2 regions of the Pantoea sp. SGAir0183 genome follow, and region 1 is predicted to be linked to the other one. Evidence: predicted binding sites of a transcription regulator. Region 1 holds the regulator's gene; the other holds the start of a gene.

Region 1 (7,987 bases):
GCGTGCGGCAGACGTGCCGATTAATGCGGAGCTTTCCGCCTTCCACCGCCAGTTACGGCACACGGCCGATCGTATCATTGCCGTCCGTAGTGATGAGAAACGCCGTTATTATTTCCAACGCTTGCTGCGCGAGCTGGATGTCTATCAGGAAAAGCTGGCCCTTTATGATGCACCGGACAGTGTTACCGAGCCGGTGAAACGGCTGTCTGAGATGCTTTCAAAGTATCAAAATACGCTCGTCCAAATCTGAATTTGGGCCGTCAGCCATGCTGGCGGCCCTTTCACTTTCCTTCCTTCCCCGACCTGTCATTTTTGCCATCTATACTTTCCTGAAGTAAAAACAAACTGACAGGAGTAACGCAGATGCCTTCTTCACTGCAAGACAGCGAACTGTTCCAGACCGGCTATTTAGTCAACGGGCAGTGGCTGAGGACGACGTCGACTTTTGACGTAACCAATCCTGCAACGGGGGACGTTGTTGCTCAGGTGGCGAAAGCCGGTAAAAAGGAAACCGAAGACGCGATTAAGGCTGCACAAGACGCCTTTCCCGCCTGGCGGGCGCAGACGGCTAAAGCGCGTTCAGCGCTGCTTTACCGCTGGTATACGTTAATCATTGAAAACAAACGCTGGCTTGCTGAGCTCATGACAACGGAGCAGGGCAAACCGCTTAAAGAAGCGGAAGGCGAGGTTGAGTACGCCGCAAGTTTCATCCAGTGGTTTGCCGAGCAGGCCAAACGAGCCAACGGTGAAATCATTCCGCCTGCTAAAGCGGGGTCGCGTATCCTGGCCACGCGGGAACCCGTTGGTGTTGTAGCGGCGATCACCCCGTGGAACTTCCCGATGGCCATGTTGACCCGTAAGTTAGGTCCGGCGTTGGCAGCTGGATGTACAGGGATCATCAAGCCTGCCAACAATACGCCGCTTTCTGCGTTTGCCTTGCTGGCTTTGGCAAAGAAAGCCGGTATCCCGGACGGCGTGCTTAACGGCGTGGCAGGAGATACGCATGCTATCAGCGATGCGATTATGGCGAGCAACGCCGTACGTAAAATCTCGTTCACCGGTTCGACGGCGGTGGGCAAAACGTTGATGCGCAATGCGGCCGAGACCATGAAAAAAGTGTCGATGGAGTTGGGGGGCAACGCGCCCTATATCGTGTTTGAGGATGCGGATATCGATGCTGCCGTTCAGGGCGCTATTGCCAATAAATTCCGTAACGCGGGCCAGGTGTGCGTCAGCGTAAACCGTTTTTTTGTTCATAATGCGATCTATGAGCGTTTCACAACGCAACTGGCAGATGAGGTCAATAAACTCAAAGTGGGTAACGGTATGGACAGCGGCGTCATTGTCGGACCGTTAATTGAGCGTTCGGCGTTAGAAAAAGTGGAAGAACATGTTAACGATGCGGTTGCCCAGGGCGGCAAGGTGCTCGCGGGCGGTAAGCGACATGCGCTGGGCGGCAATTTCTGGCAGCCTACGGTCATCGTCGATGCGCATGAAGGCATGAAGCTGGCTCAGGAAGAAACATTTGGCCCGGTTGCGGCGTGCTTCCGGTTTGAGGATGAAGACGAGGTTATTCGTCGGGCGAACCAAACCGAATACGGGCTGGCGGCGTATTTCTATACGCAGAATCTGCAACGCGTCTTCCGCGTTTCCTCGGCGCTGGAAAGTGGGATGATAGGCATCAATGAGTGTGCCGTCTCGACAGAGCTGGCCCCCTTCGGCGGTGTGAAAGCGTCGGGACTGGGCCGGGAAGGATCGGTACTGGGAATGGAAGAGTACCTTGAGGTCAAAGCGCTGCACCTTGGCGGTTTAAGTTAAACGGCTATCTGGGCGGCACCGGGCCGCCCAGCGACGAATAACAGGAGTCACCTGTATGAGAGTCGAGCGTTTTGATTTTAATGAGATTGTCGATCAGGCCCATTTCTTCCGGCAATTCTGTGAACGCTTTTCCCTGAAAGCGCGCTATATCTGCGATTTGGATGGATTGTGGGACGTGATTGTCTGCAGAGGGCTACCTTTGCCCATCAAAATAGAGTTTGTGAACCTGGGGCAGGGACAGAAGCGGCGCTACGGTGCCTTGATTCTGCTGTTCGACGAGGCGGAGGAGGAACTGGAAGGGCAACTGCAGTTTAACGTGCTCTCATCTTCAACACGCTAAGGTCGGCTGTGATCATCAGGCTTAATGCCTTGTCCGCGTAAGTAAACATTATTTCTCGAGCATCCTCGCAACGTTAACGCTTACTGACGCCTCGCTTTTTCTGGTCGTGATACTCTGCCCGCCAATCATCAGGACAGGTCACATGAAAAGTAAAAGAGGCACGCCCACGCCACATGATGCGACTTTCCGGCAATTTTTGTCCCAGCCTACGATTGCCCGTGATTTTATGGAACTGCACCTTCCCGCAGCGCTGCTCGCCCTGTGCGATCTGAATACATTAAAACTGGAATCGGGTGCTTTTGTGGAGGAGGATCTGCGGCAATATTTCAGCGATGTGCTGTATAGCATGAAAACTACAAGCAGAGAGGATGGCTACATCCATGTCTTAATCGAACACCAGTCATCACCGGATAAGCATATGGCGTTCAGACTGATGCGCTATGCCATTGCGGCAATGCAGCGGCATCTTGACGCAGGGAACAAACGGCTACCGTTAGTCATCCCGGTTCTGTTCTATAGCGGCAAACGTAGCCCGTATCCTTACAGTACCCGCTGGCTTGATGAGTTTGCAATGCCCGTGCTCGCCAGTGAACTGTATGGCAACGCTTTTCCGCTGGTGGACGTGACGGTTATTCCGGATGAGGACATTATCGGTCACCGCAGCATGGCGGCTTTAACATTGCTGCAAAAGCATATACATCAAAGAGAGTTGACAGAACTCATCGATAAGCTGGCCCCCGTCTTACTGGCTGGATATCTCTCTTCATCGCAAGTGATATCGTTGGTACACTATCTCTTGCAGGCAGGTGAAACAGCCGACGCCGACATTTTCGTCAGGACGCTGGCACAGCGAGTACCGCAACATGAGGATGCATTGATGACTATTGCACAGCAGCTTGAGCAGAAAGGCATTGAAAAGGGCATTCAGCAAGGTTTAAAAGAAGGAATTCAGCTCGGTGAGCAACGTGGTCTGGAGAAAGGACGCAGCGAGGGAGAGCGTGCGGCCGCGCTGAAGATCGCACGCACGATGCTGCAAAATGGTTTGCATCCCCGTGTTGTCGCCGAGATGACAGCACTCTCTGATGACGACTTAGCGCAACTCTGTCATTAAATACGTCACCCATTTCGCGTCAGAGCACCTCATGCGAAAGCCAGTTCCTTTCTTTTAACGCGCCTGAGTGTTGTGCCGCTGGCGCGATCGTTAGCCGATGTCCGTTTTCCTGCGCCTTACGGCTGTCAGGTTCTGCCTCGCCGTTTCAGACAGAAAAAAGCCCCGGCGATCGGGGCTAAAGGGTTCGTCATGAACAGACGAGGAACTATTTATAAAGCTGTGCGGTGAGGTGATAGCTGTCACCGGTATTTGCTTCAATGATTTTGTAAGCGCTTGCGCCTTGCTCATCAGCTTTTTGAGACAGCTGAGCACGATAATCAATCGGAGAGCCTGCTACACCGCTGATGCTTACGGTTCCGGCAGGTTGTAAGTTCTGTGCTTGTTCGGCGGTCACCAGCTGTGCAGCGGAAGCGCCGAATGTCATAGCAGAAAGAAGACTTACTGTTGCGATGGTTGCTTTGATGTTCATGTTTATTTCCTCATAACTGTCAACAACCTACGGAGTCAAAACACAGAGCGGGTTGTCGATTAATTTCAGATACGGCACGATTGCCGTCGATGCATTACTTATAAAGTTCAGCGGTAACGTGGAACGTATCGTCGCGATTATTTTCAATGACGCGATAGTGACCCGCACCCTGGGCATCTGCCTTTTGAGACAGAACCTGGCGAACATTCGTCTGATCGCCGTCGATGCCGCTGACGGTGATGGTTTGATTCAGGGGCTGCAGGTTCATCTCCTCCGCCTGTTGATTTGTTACCGGGCTGGCGGCATGGGCACCAAAGGACAGGAGCGAAGCCAAACTCAGGGCGGCAAAGGTTAATGTGGTTTTCATTACTCTTCTCCAGCAATGTTAATTAACCAGTGAGCATGTGGTCTCATCTGGTTACCTGTCAGTTCAAACGCTTTTATTTGTACAACTCAGCGGTGGCGTGATAGTTGCCATCGTTGTAAGCCTCGATAACACGAAAAGCTTTAGCGCCGTGTTGATCCGCTTTCTCACTCAGTTGCTGTCTGATATCTGATGGCGCACCGGCGACACCACTAACGCTCACAGTGCCGACAGAGTGCAGATTCTGAGCATCCGCAGCAGAAACATATTCAGCTGCAGATGCACCAAATGACAGGGCAGAGAGAATGCTTAAAGCAGCGATGGTAGTTTTAATTTTCATGAAAGATGTCCTCGTCGTGGCTGTTCTTCTTTTTTATTAGTGTGATTCACATCACGAAAGTAAGTATAGGACTAATAACGGCAGAAATTAATATCTGCCTAATAATGTTTTGTAGTCATACTTTAACCTTATGGGATTTTTTTATAACTAAACGTTATTAAAAGCGGTTAAAAAACGGCCTTTGACAGGTAATTACTTATAAAAACAGTAAGATGCGCAACTTTAACTTTTGGTGCGGAAATTTATGGTCGATCAGGCTGCTTGTGAACATAAACTCAAAGGATAGCACCATCGATGCGGTGTAGAGCAGTATAAAATAGCGTGTAAAAGTAGTCAGGATAAAGGGTATGACCAATAGTACAAGGTAAATTGCGGCAATGAGATAGGCTCAACTCGTTGATAATAGAGCGTTTAAACAGAAGAGAACACAAGGAGGGACGCGCTGCAGATCAACCGGCAGATGCGCTGCCGGTCAGAGATAAAGGCTAAAGTTCTTGTTCAAACAATACCAGAATAGCATCGTGCAGTTGCCTGACAGTAAAGGCGCGTGCTGGCGTGATAAAAATGGTGTCGTCTCCTGCAATCGTGCCCAGGATGCCTTCGGACTTACCTAATGAGTCAAGTAAACGTGCAATTAACTGTGCGGCACCCGGGCTGGTATGAATCACGACCAGAGCATCGTTATAGTCAATATCAAGCACCAGATTTTTCAGAGGACTGGTGGTAGTCGGCACGCCCAGTTCCGCAGGTAAACAGTAAACCATTTCCATTTTGGCATTGCGGGTGCGCACCGCGCCAAATTTCGTCAGCATACGAGAAACTTTTGACTGATTAATGTTCTCGAAGCCGTCTTCCTGAAGCGCCTGAACAATCTCGCCCTGAGAGCTGAATTTTTCTTCTTTTAATAATGCCTTGAAGGCTTTAATCAGATCGTCTTGTTTCGATGGGTTTCGCATAATTTACCAGTATACGTAAGACAAACCGCGAACCAGGCCGCAGCAAAGACATTATTATGCATATAAATGAATTTTTATGCAATCGGTTGTTAATTGTACTGCGAGGTCATCATCGCGGGCGGCGATAATAGCAAAGAATCTCCTCAGACCAAAACCCAGCTCACAGCCTGAAAAGGCAAAGGTTGCAAAGGTGTTATATTATTGATGAGGTAAGAAAATAAAAATGTACATTGCCGATCTCTTTCTGCGGATAATACGGTTGCCAGTTCACGGGTATAATGTTTACAGCCTGTTAGTGAGAATGATGCCTTCATCATTTGTTACTAAAGTAAACCTGAACCGGGAATTGCCTGACTCGCGTGAGTAACCTGGCGAGTAAGGGACAGGAAGATGATGTGTCATTTTTTATCCGGCGCTTCTGTATTGAAGCAGGTAGAGCAGGCACCGGACAAACGTCATCCACTGAGCCGTTGGTTACGCTCTGATACAGATGGAATATCGGATCTTCTCTGCCCCACCTTAATAAGGAGTTATGAATGAAAGTTGCCGTTCTCGGTGCCGCGGGTGGCATAGGCCAGGCGCTCGCACTTCTACTCAAAACCCAGCTTCCAGCAGGTTCAGAACTGTCTCTTTACGATATCGCGCCTGTCACGCCGGGCGTGGCAGTAGATCTCAGCCATATTCCTACCGCAGTAAAGGTGCAGGGGTTTAGCGGTGAGGATGCGAAACCAGCCCTGAAAGGGGCCGACGTTGTGCTTATTTCCGCGGGTGTGGCACGCAAACCGGGCATGGATCGTGCGGATCTCTTTAATGTTAACGCCGGCATCGTCAGCAACCTGATCGAGCAGGTGGCGACTACCGCCCCTAAGGCGCTGATTGGTGTCATTACCAACCCTGTTAATACGACCGTGGCGATTGCGGCGGAAGTGCTCAAAAAACACGGCGTCTACGATAAGAATCGTCTGTTCGGTGTCACTACGCTGGACATCATCCGTGCAAACACCTTCGTTGCGGAGCTTAAAGGTAAACAACCTGGCGAAGTTGAAGTGCCTGTCGTCGGTGGGCATTCCGGTGTGACCATCCTGCCATTGTTGTCTCAGGTGCCGGGCGTCAGCTTCAGTGAGCAGGAAGTGGCTGACCTGACCAAACGTATCCAGAATGCGGGTACTGAGGTCGTTGAGGCCAAGGCTGGTGGCGGCTCTGCTACATTGTCTATGGGCCAGGCAGCTGCCCGTTTTGGATTATCGCTGGTGCGCGCATTGAATGGCGAAGCGAACGTAGTGGAATGTGCTTATGTTGAAGGTGAAGGAAAGTATGCCCGCTTCTTCTCCCAAGCGCTGCTGCTGGGCAAGAATGGCGTTGCTGAGCGCAAGCCCATCGGCGCATTAAGTCCGTTTGAACAGCAGGCACTGGAAGGCATGCTTGAAACGCTGAAAAAAGATATCGCGCAGGGCGAAGCCTTTGTGAAGCAATAAAGCGTTTCAGACAACATAACGCCCGGTTCGACCGGGCGTTTTTTATTGCGTTCTGATAACCAACCTGAACAAGATTACGCGCTGTCTCGCTGCGCACCAATCCGCTCTTAACCGGCCCGTTACGGCAATTTTTATTCTCAGAGCCCACCTGAACGGAACGTTCGGGTGGTCGATGCGCTATTACCTGTCGGCGTTTTTCGGCTCAGCGCTTCTACGCGCATCTGGAACGGCGGGAACGGCATTTCAATGCCATGCTCTGCAAAGCCATGTAAAATCAGCTGATGCAGTTCATGGCGAAGCGGCATTCGGTGGCCCATTTCCGCCGCATGCACGCGCAGTTCAAACAACTGAATTCCCTGCTGTAAATCCACCAGGAACACTTCAGGTGGCGGTGTATCCAGCACATAGCTGCAGCGCTCTGCCGCCTGTTTAAGTAGGGTAGTGACTTCTTCACTGCTAACGGTTGCGGGGGCAGGGATGGTCAGCACCACACGCGTGACGGAATCGGAAAGCGACCAGTTAACAAACTGCTCAGTAATGAACGCCTTATTGGGCACGATAATCTCTTTGCGATCCCAGTCAGTGATCGTGGTTGCGCGGGTATTGATGCGCGTAATGCTGCCGGTAAGGTCGCGGATGGTCACGGTATCACCGATACGAATCGGTTTTTCAAACAGGATAATCAGGCCGGAAATAAAGTTCGCGAAAATCTCCTGCAGACCAAATCCCAGCCCGACGCCCAGACCGGTAACCAGCCATTGTAGTTTTGACCACTCAATGCCGATGAGTGAGAAGCCCAGCAAGCCACCGATCAGCAACAGCACATATTTTGTCAGCGTGGTGATGGCATAACCGGTGCCCGGTGACAAATCAAGATGCTGCAGTAACGCAAGCTCAAGCAGAGCCGGCATATTGCGCACCAGTTGTGTGGTAATCACGAATACCAGAATGGCAATCAGGACGGCACCCAGCGTAATAGGTTGAATGCTTTCGACGCCCTGAACGGAGGTATTCACGTCCCACAGACGAATATTTTCAAGGAAACCAAATGCAGAGTGGATTTCTGACCACAGGACGATGACCGATACCAGTGCGATAAGTGTCAAAATGGAGC
Region 2 (7,987 bases), 300 kb from region 1:
TACCGGCTTATAACAGGGCAGATAACAAACCCCATCACGCACACGCTGTGGCGGGACAGCCAGAGCAGGCAGTAACGTAATACCGCTTCCTGCCGCGACCATATTGCGCAACGTTTCCAGGCTTGTCGCACGGAAATGGGTATCTTCGTCTGCACCCGCTTCAAAACAAAAACCCATGGCCTGATCGCGCAGGCAGTGGCCGTCTTCCAGCATCAGCAGTTTTTCACCAGCCAGATCGGACATTGGCACACGATCGCGTTCGCGCCACGGATGATCCTCATAAACCGCCAGCTTCATCGGTTCATCGAACAGCGGGACTTCAATAAAGGCTTCGCTTTCTTTGACCAGCGCCAGAATCGCGCAGTCCAGTTTGCCGCTGTCGAGCTGAGCCAGCAATTGCTGGGTCTGTGCTTCATGCAGGTACATTTCCAGCTTTGGAAAAGTCTGATGCAGCATAGGAATAATTTGCGGCAGTAAATACGGACCGGTGGTAGGAATCAGCCCAATATGCAGTGGTCCTGACATCGCTTCGCCCTGCTGACTGGCCATCTCTTTCAGCACTTTGACTTCACGAAGGACAGTACGCGCCTGGTCGACCAGCAGCAAACCGGCCTGCGTAAACAGTACTTTGCGGCTGGTACGTTCCAGCAGCATGACACCTAACTCATCTTCTAATTTGCGAATCTGCCCGCTTAAGGTCGGCTGACTGACATGACAGGCATCCGCCGCACGTCGGAAGTGACGATGTTCAGCAAGCGAAACCAGATATTCAAGATCACGGATATTCATTATTACCCTCCATTCCACGATAGCTCGTGGCGATAGATAGAATAGCAACCAACGATTGGCCCTATCAAGAGCGGATGGGAATAATGCCCACATCAAATTCAGACTCATCGCCACCCAGGGAAATGTTTTCTGAATCATAAAGACAGCGTTATCCGCTGTTTTTAGCTGACGCAAATCTTCTGGCAACGCTGATAAAACAAAAAACTGAACAGGCGAAGGCCAGACGACAAGCGTAACGAATCTGAACATCGGTCGGGAGCACCGATGGTCTGATGATGTGCCTAAAATAAAAGTAGTTTCTGAAGCTAGAGGTTGGCGGGCATGGTATGCCCGCTCTTTTTTTATCTGCGACTCAGGCTAAGCGCGCTTTGGCATCCGCAATGGCACGGGCAACCTGAGACGGTGAAACGCCTCCCTGCGCATTGCGCTTATCCAGGCAGGATGACAGGGCCAGCACCGGATAGACATCGTCTTCGATAACAGCACTGAACTGCTTAAGCTGAGATAACGACAAGGCTTCCAGTGCCACACCTTGCGCGATCGCTGCAACGACCGTTTCTCCCACGATATGGTGCGCTTCACGGAAGGGAACGCCTTTTGCCACGAGATAATCGGCCAGTTCAGTTGAGTTTGCGTAACCCTGTTCGGCCGCTTCCTGGCAGCGAGGACGTTTTACCTGCAAACCTTCCAGCACCAGCACGGACATATGCAGGCAGTCCAGCCAGGTATCCAGCGCATCAAACAGCCCTTCTTTGTCTTCCTGCATGTCTTTGTTATAGGCAAGCGGCAGGCCTTTCAGCGTCATCATCATGCCGGTTAACGCGCCCTGAACCCGCCCGCATTTTCCACGGATCAGCTCCAGTGCATCCGGATTTTTCTTCTGTGGCATCAGGGACGAACCTGAGGTGACTTTATCCGAGAGTTCGATAAAGCCGGCTTCGCCTGTATTGAAGAAAATCATGTCTTCCGCAAAACGTGAAAGGTGCACCATGCCGATTGACGCATCGGAAAGCAGCTCCAGCACATGATCACGGTCGGATACGGTATCCAGGCTGTTACGCGTTGCAGACGCGAAGCCTAACCAGCCTGCCAGTTGCTCACGGTCAATAGCGTAAGCCGTTCCGGCCAGTGCACCACAACCTAACGGGCTGACATCAAGACGCTTTAACGTATCCTGCAAACGGCTTTCATCGCGCGCCAGCATTTCAACGTAAGCGAGGCACCAGTGTGCAAACGTCACCGGCTGTGCACGCTGTAAATGTGTATAGCCCGGCATCACCGCGTCCTGATTGGCTTCGGCAGTCGCCACCAGCGCCTGCTGCAGCTCACGTGTGGCATCCAGCAGTGCGGCAACCTGCTCTTTACACCAGAGTTTCAGGTCGGTCGCCACCTGATCATTGCGGCTACGGCCGGTGTGCAGTTTTTTGCCCAGCGCACCGACTTTCTCAATCAACTGGCCTTCAACCCAGCTGTGAATATCTTCGGCATCGCTTTGCAGGATTTGCTCAGGATTGGCACGAACCTCCTCCAGCAGTGCGTTCAGTGCGGCTTCAAGCTGCTGCTGCTCATCACTGCTCAGGACATTTACCGTCACCAGCGCTTTGGACCAGGCCACTGAGCCAATGATGTCCTGCTCTGCCAGGCGGTAATCAAAACGCAGCGAGTCGTTGAACTGTTTGAAACGTTGATCTGCTGCCTGGGTAAAGCGTCCACCCCAAAGTGCCATGTGAATCTCCTTCAAGTCGTTAAACCAGGGGCGGCCTGAAAGCCGCCCCTGATGTCATACTGAGAGGCGAGGCGATCCCCGCCTGCGATTACTTTTTCTGCTCGTTCAACGCACGGATACGTGAAGAGAGTGAGAACAGACGAATAAAGCCGCCTGCATGACGATGATCGTAAACTTCGTCTTCGCCGAAGGTCGCGAACTCTTCGGAATACAGGCTGTTAGCTGAACGCTTCTGCGTCGCCGTGGCCTGACCTTTGTAGAGTTGCAGAACCACTTCGCCGTTAACCTCTTCCGCCAGCGACTCTGCCGCCGCCTGGATAGACTTACGCAGCGGTGCAAACCAGCGACCATCGTAAACCACATAAGACATTTCATGGCCCAACTGCTCACGCCATTTGAAGCTGTCGCGATCCATAACCAGTTGCTCTACCGCACGCAGCGCGTTAACCATAATGGTGCCGCCAGGGGTTTCGTAACAGCCGCGTGATTTAATGCCTACCAGACGGTTTTCAACGATATCGATACGGCCCACGCCATGTTTTGCACCCAGCACATTCAGTTTTTCCAGACACTGGAACGGGCTCAGTCTTTCACCGTTCACCGCCACCACGCGGCCTTTTTCAACGGTTACTGTCACGTCTTCTGGCTGATCGGGCGCTTCCAGCGGATCGACAGTCCAGACCCAGCAATCTTTGTTAGGTGCGTTAGACGGGCTTTCCAGCACGCCGCCTTCGGTAGAAATGTGCCAGGCGTTTTCATCACGGCTGTAGATTTTTTCCAGCGACGCGGTGGTAGGGATGTTGCGCGCTTTCAGATAATCCAGCAGCGCTTCACGCGAACGCAGATCCCACTCGCGCCATGGCGCCACCACTTTCAGCTGCGGCGCCAGTGCGGTGTAAGTGGTTTCGAAACGCACCTGGTCATTACCTTTACCCGTGGCACCGTGGCACAGCGCATCAGCACCCACTTTCAGCGCCAGCTCAACCTGGGCTTTCGCGATGATAGGACGCGCCATTGAGGTACCCAGCAGATACGTCCCTTCATACAGGGCCCCGGTCTGCAGCACCGGATAAACGTAGTCACTGATAAACTCTTCACGCAGATCGACAACGTGACATTCTGATGCACCTGACTGCAGCGCTTTCTTCTCAACGCCTTCCAGATCGCTACGTTCCTGACCGATATCCGCCACGAACGCGACCACTTCACAGCCGCCATAGTTTTCTTTCAGCCAGGGAATAATGGCCGAAGTATCCAGACCACCGGAGTAAGCCAGTACGATTTTTTTGATGTTTTGCGTTTGCATTTCGTAATCCTTGAATCTGAGTCGTTAAGCGAGAATCCGGGTGCCAATGGACACGCCGTTAAAAAGGGTAGGTAACTGCTCGGCATGACGCCAGCTGGCAATATCGACCGGACGGCCCAGCGTGCGTGCCGCATCCAGCGCAGCGTTCACTTTGACAATCATGCCATCGGTGATGATGCCCTGAGCGATCAGCTGTTCTGCTTTATCTGCCGTCATTTCTTCGATGCGCTGACCTTTGCCATCAAGAATGCCGCTGACGTCCGATAACAAGACTAAGTCAGCACCCAGCGTTGAGGCCAGCGCTGTGGCAGCCTGATCGGCATTGACGTTCATAAGCTCACCGCTGTCGGTGATGCCGATTGAACTGACAACGGGCATGTAACCTGCACCCAGCAGCGTGTTAATTAATGCAGGATTGCCCGGCGTTGCGTTGCCCACATGGCCCAGCGCTTCATCTAACTGGGTGACATTGACCAGGCCCGCATCGCCCAGGCACAGACCGACGGCCTGAATGCCGTATTTTTTCGCCCAGGCCAACAGCGTTTTATTGGCGGTACCAGCCAGTGCGCCGGTGATGATGTCAATCTGATCGGCAGGCGTAACACGCAAACCGTTCTTCTTTTGCACCGGCAGCGCCAGTTTTTTCATCAGTTCATCGACCAGGCAACCGCCACCGTGAACGATAATCAGGGGGCGCTGATGAGCAGAACGGTAGGCCAGCAACGCGTCAAATAAACGGGCCAGTGCTTCTTCGCTGTCTAACAGCACACCGCCCAGCTTGATAATTAATGGATTAGTCATGGTTTAGTCGTCCGTTAAATCAGTGACTGCGTTTCAGGGAAACCGAAACGAATATTAAGACACTGTACTGCCTGAGAGGCTGCCCCTTTAAGCAGGTTATCTTCAGCAGCCACCACAATCAGGTGTTCGCCCTGTACGGCAAAGCCAATATCGCAGTAAGGCAGACCGACCACGGCTTTCAATGCCGGTACGCCTTGCTCGTAAACGCGTACCAGCGGCTTATCATGGTAGGCATTGTGAAAGACCTCAGCGACATCATCACGGCTGACGCCGGCATTAAGACGGCAGGTGATCGTGGCCAGGATGCCACGCGGGAAACTGCCCAGGTGCGGCGTAAAAATTACCGGTGTGCCCAGGTGCGCCACAATTTCAGGATGATGACGATGATTAAAAATACCGTAAGGCTGCAGACTGACTTCACAGAAGCTGGTACCAACATTCGCTTTGCGCCCTGCTCCACTGACGCCACTGGTGGCATTGATGACCGGCCACTGCGCCTCATTCAGTAAACCGGCATCCACCAACGGCTTGAGTGCCAACTGAGAGGCGGTGGGATAGCAGCCAGGGACGGCAATCAGCTGTGCTTCTTTGATTTTTTCCTGCTGGAACTCCGCCAGACCGTAAACGGCTTTATCCAGCCAGTCCCCATGCTGGTGCGTGAAGCCATAAAACTGCGTGTAAAACTTGCCGTCGTTGACGCGGAAAGCGCCGGACAGATCAAACACGACGCAGCCAGCTTTCAGAAATTCAGGCGCCAGGTCGTGACTGACTTCGTGGGCCGTCGCCAGAAACACCACATCAACTTTATCTGCCCATTCGTCGGCGCGGCTCAGTGGCTGCAGCGGCAGATCCACCACGCCTTTCAGCTGTGGATGAAGATCGGACAAGCGCTTACCCGCATCGGGACTTTGCGCAGACACCGCCAAAGCGGTTATGTTGATATGTGGATGGCGATTAAGGAAGGTGGCAAGCTCTACGCCAGCGTAACCACTGGCACCAACGATCAGCGTATTCAACATCAGGCTGTATACCTTTATTACAGTCACACGTTCCGGGTCGCGGCCTTGCCCCGTTGCCCACGATGTCGTTTGCAGCGATTTAAGGTTCACATGCACACGACGTTAATGTATTTTTATTCACTATTAATGCATGAATATTGATACATCCTAACTCAAGGACCGTCAACAGTGAAGACAAAATTACCGCCTTTTATCGAACTCTACCGCCAGTTGATCGCAACACCGTCTATCAGCGCAACCGATGCCGCTCTCGATCAGAGCAATGAAACTTTAATCAATTTACTGGCTGGCTGGTTCCGTGACCTGGGTTTTACCGTGGAAGTCCAACCCGTGCCGGGCACGCGGCATAAATTTAATATGCTGGCGCGCACCGGAAGCGGTGCGGGCGGTCTGCTGCTTGCCGGGCACACCGATACCGTTCCGTTTGATGATGGTCGCTGGACTCGCGATCCCTTTACCCTGACCGAGCACGACAACAAGTTGTACGGTCTGGGTACCGCCGATATGAAAGGCTTCTTCGCGTTTATTCTGGACACGCTCCGTGATGTGGATGTGACAGCCCTGAGTAAGCCGCTTTATATTCTGGCCACCGCTGATGAAGAAACCACCATGGCGGGCGCGTCATATTTTGCCGCATCCACACAGCTTCGCCCTGACTGCGCCATTATTGGCGAACCGACGTCGCTGAAACCTGTCCGTGCGCACAAAGGACATATCTCAAATGCGATTCGTATTCAGGGTCAATCCGGCCATTCCAGCGATCCGGGTCGCGGCGTCAACGCCATTGAGCTGATGCATGAGTCGATTACCGAACTCATGCAACTGCGCAATACGCTGAAAGCCCGTTACAACCATGATGGTTTTGCGATTCCTTATCCCACAATGAACTTTGGTCATATTCATGGCGGTGATGCAGCAAACCGTATCTGCGCCTGCTGCGAATTGCACATGGACATCCGCCCTTTGCCGGGGCTGACGCTGAGCGATCTTGACGCGCTGCTGAATGAGGCACTGGCGCCGGTGAGCGAACGCTGGCCGGGACGGATTACCATCGAAGAATTGCATCCGCCGATTCCGGGCTATGAATGTCCGGTTGACCATGAGCTGGTCAAGGTGGTGGAAAAACTGCTGGGTACACCGACAGAAGTGGTGAATTATTGCACTGAAGCCCCGTTTATCCAGCAACTTTGTCCAACGCTGGTGCTGGGCCCGGGTTCTATCAACCAGGCGCATCAGCCGGACGAATTTATCGATACCGCATTTATTCAGCCTACGCGCGCCTTAATCGCTCAGGTTGTGCAGCATTTCTGTCACTAATTATCATCAAACGGGGCATTTCACTGTATTAACAGCAAAATGCCCTGCCAATCTGTGGGATTTGATAATAAGAATAACTTATCCCGCTTCGCCGCTATCAAATTCCATGAATTTCCGTCAGTTAGCTGCACGTTTCCCTCACTTTAAGTCATTTGACGAACGCCTGATTACGTGGCTAGATAAAAGACGATGTTATACCCACTGGGCAATCATCCCACTTTATTCAGCTTGCGACGGGCAGCAACTGAAGAACCCCGGTCAGAGCCGGGAGGACGACGTTGCTGGCTTTTCTGCTGCCTGAAAAGGCCGGGTATAGAGGTTTATCAAGACGATAAGGGTGTCAGGGTCACATGAACGAACAATATTCCGCAATGCGAAGTAATGTCAGTATGCTCGGCAAACTGCTCGGGGATACGATTAAGGATGCGCTGGGAGAGAATATCCTGGGCCAGGTGGAAACCATCCGTAAGCTTTCTAAGTCATCCCGTGCAGGAAATGACACTCATCGTAAGGAATTGCTGAATACGCTGCAAAACCTGTCAAATGACGAGTTATTGCCCGTGGCGCGTGCCTTTAGTCAGTTCCTCAACCTCACTAACGTGGCTGAGCAGTATCAAACGATTTCCCGCAGCGGCGATGGCGCAAACCACCCTGAACTATTGAAAAAAACATTTGAAACCCTCAAGCAAAATAATCTCAGTGAAAGTGCGATTCATAAAGCCATTGAATCACTTTCCCTGGAACTGGTTTTAACCGCGCACCCTACTGAAATTACACGCCGCACGCTGATTCACAAACTGGGCGAGGTCAACAGCTGTCTTGAACAACTCGACCACAGCGATATCTCTGAATACGAACGCAACCAGATTATGCGCCGCCTGCGCCAACTGGTCGCGCAGGCCTGGCATACGGATGAGATCCGTAAATACCGTCCAACGCCGGTTGATGAAGCCAAGTGGGGATTCGCCGTCGTTGAAAACAGCCTGTGGGAAGGTGTACCTGCATTTTTGCGTGAGCTGAATGAGCAGG

Evidence for each region. The regulator ArgR, encoded in region 1, controls arginine synthesis, uptake and breakdown. The targets are predictions, from matches to a motif close to ANTGAATAAAAATACANT.
Region 2: the regulator ArgR is predicted to act here: its motif matches at 5,746-5,763, upstream of argC (N-acetyl-gamma-glutamyl-phosphate reductase).

What each region holds. Positions count from the first base shown of each region.
Region 1 is NZ_CP028053.1:497,111-505,097, forward strand. Features, by position in the region: gene aaeB (p-hydroxybenzoic acid efflux pump subunit AaeB) at 1-250, shown strand, start outside; gene C1N59_RS02395 (NAD-dependent succinate-semialdehyde dehydrogenase) at 364-1,818, shown strand; gene C1N59_RS02400 (barstar family protein) at 1,874-2,158, shown strand; gene C1N59_RS02405 (Rpn family recombination-promoting nuclease/putative transposase) at 2,301-3,269, shown strand; gene yhcN (peroxide/acid stress response protein YhcN) at 3,475-3,738, opposite strand; gene C1N59_RS02415 (YdgH/BhsA/McbA-like domain containing protein) at 3,833-4,105, opposite strand; gene yhcN (peroxide/acid stress response protein YhcN) at 4,179-4,442, opposite strand; gene argR (transcriptional regulator ArgR) at 4,928-5,398, opposite strand; gene mdh (malate dehydrogenase) at 5,935-6,873, shown strand; gene mscM (miniconductance mechanosensitive channel MscM) at 7,011-7,987, opposite strand, start outside.
Region 2 is NZ_CP028053.1:194,742-202,728, reverse strand. Features, by position in the region: gene oxyR (DNA-binding transcriptional regulator OxyR) at 1-789, opposite strand, end outside; gene argH (argininosuccinate lyase) at 1,142-2,515, opposite strand; gene C1N59_RS00925 (argininosuccinate synthase) at 2,604-3,821, opposite strand; gene argB (acetylglutamate kinase) at 3,846-4,622, opposite strand; gene argC (N-acetyl-gamma-glutamyl-phosphate reductase) at 4,637-5,641, opposite strand; gene argE (acetylornithine deacetylase) at 5,810-6,958, shown strand; gene ppc (phosphoenolpyruvate carboxylase) at 7,309-7,987, shown strand, end outside.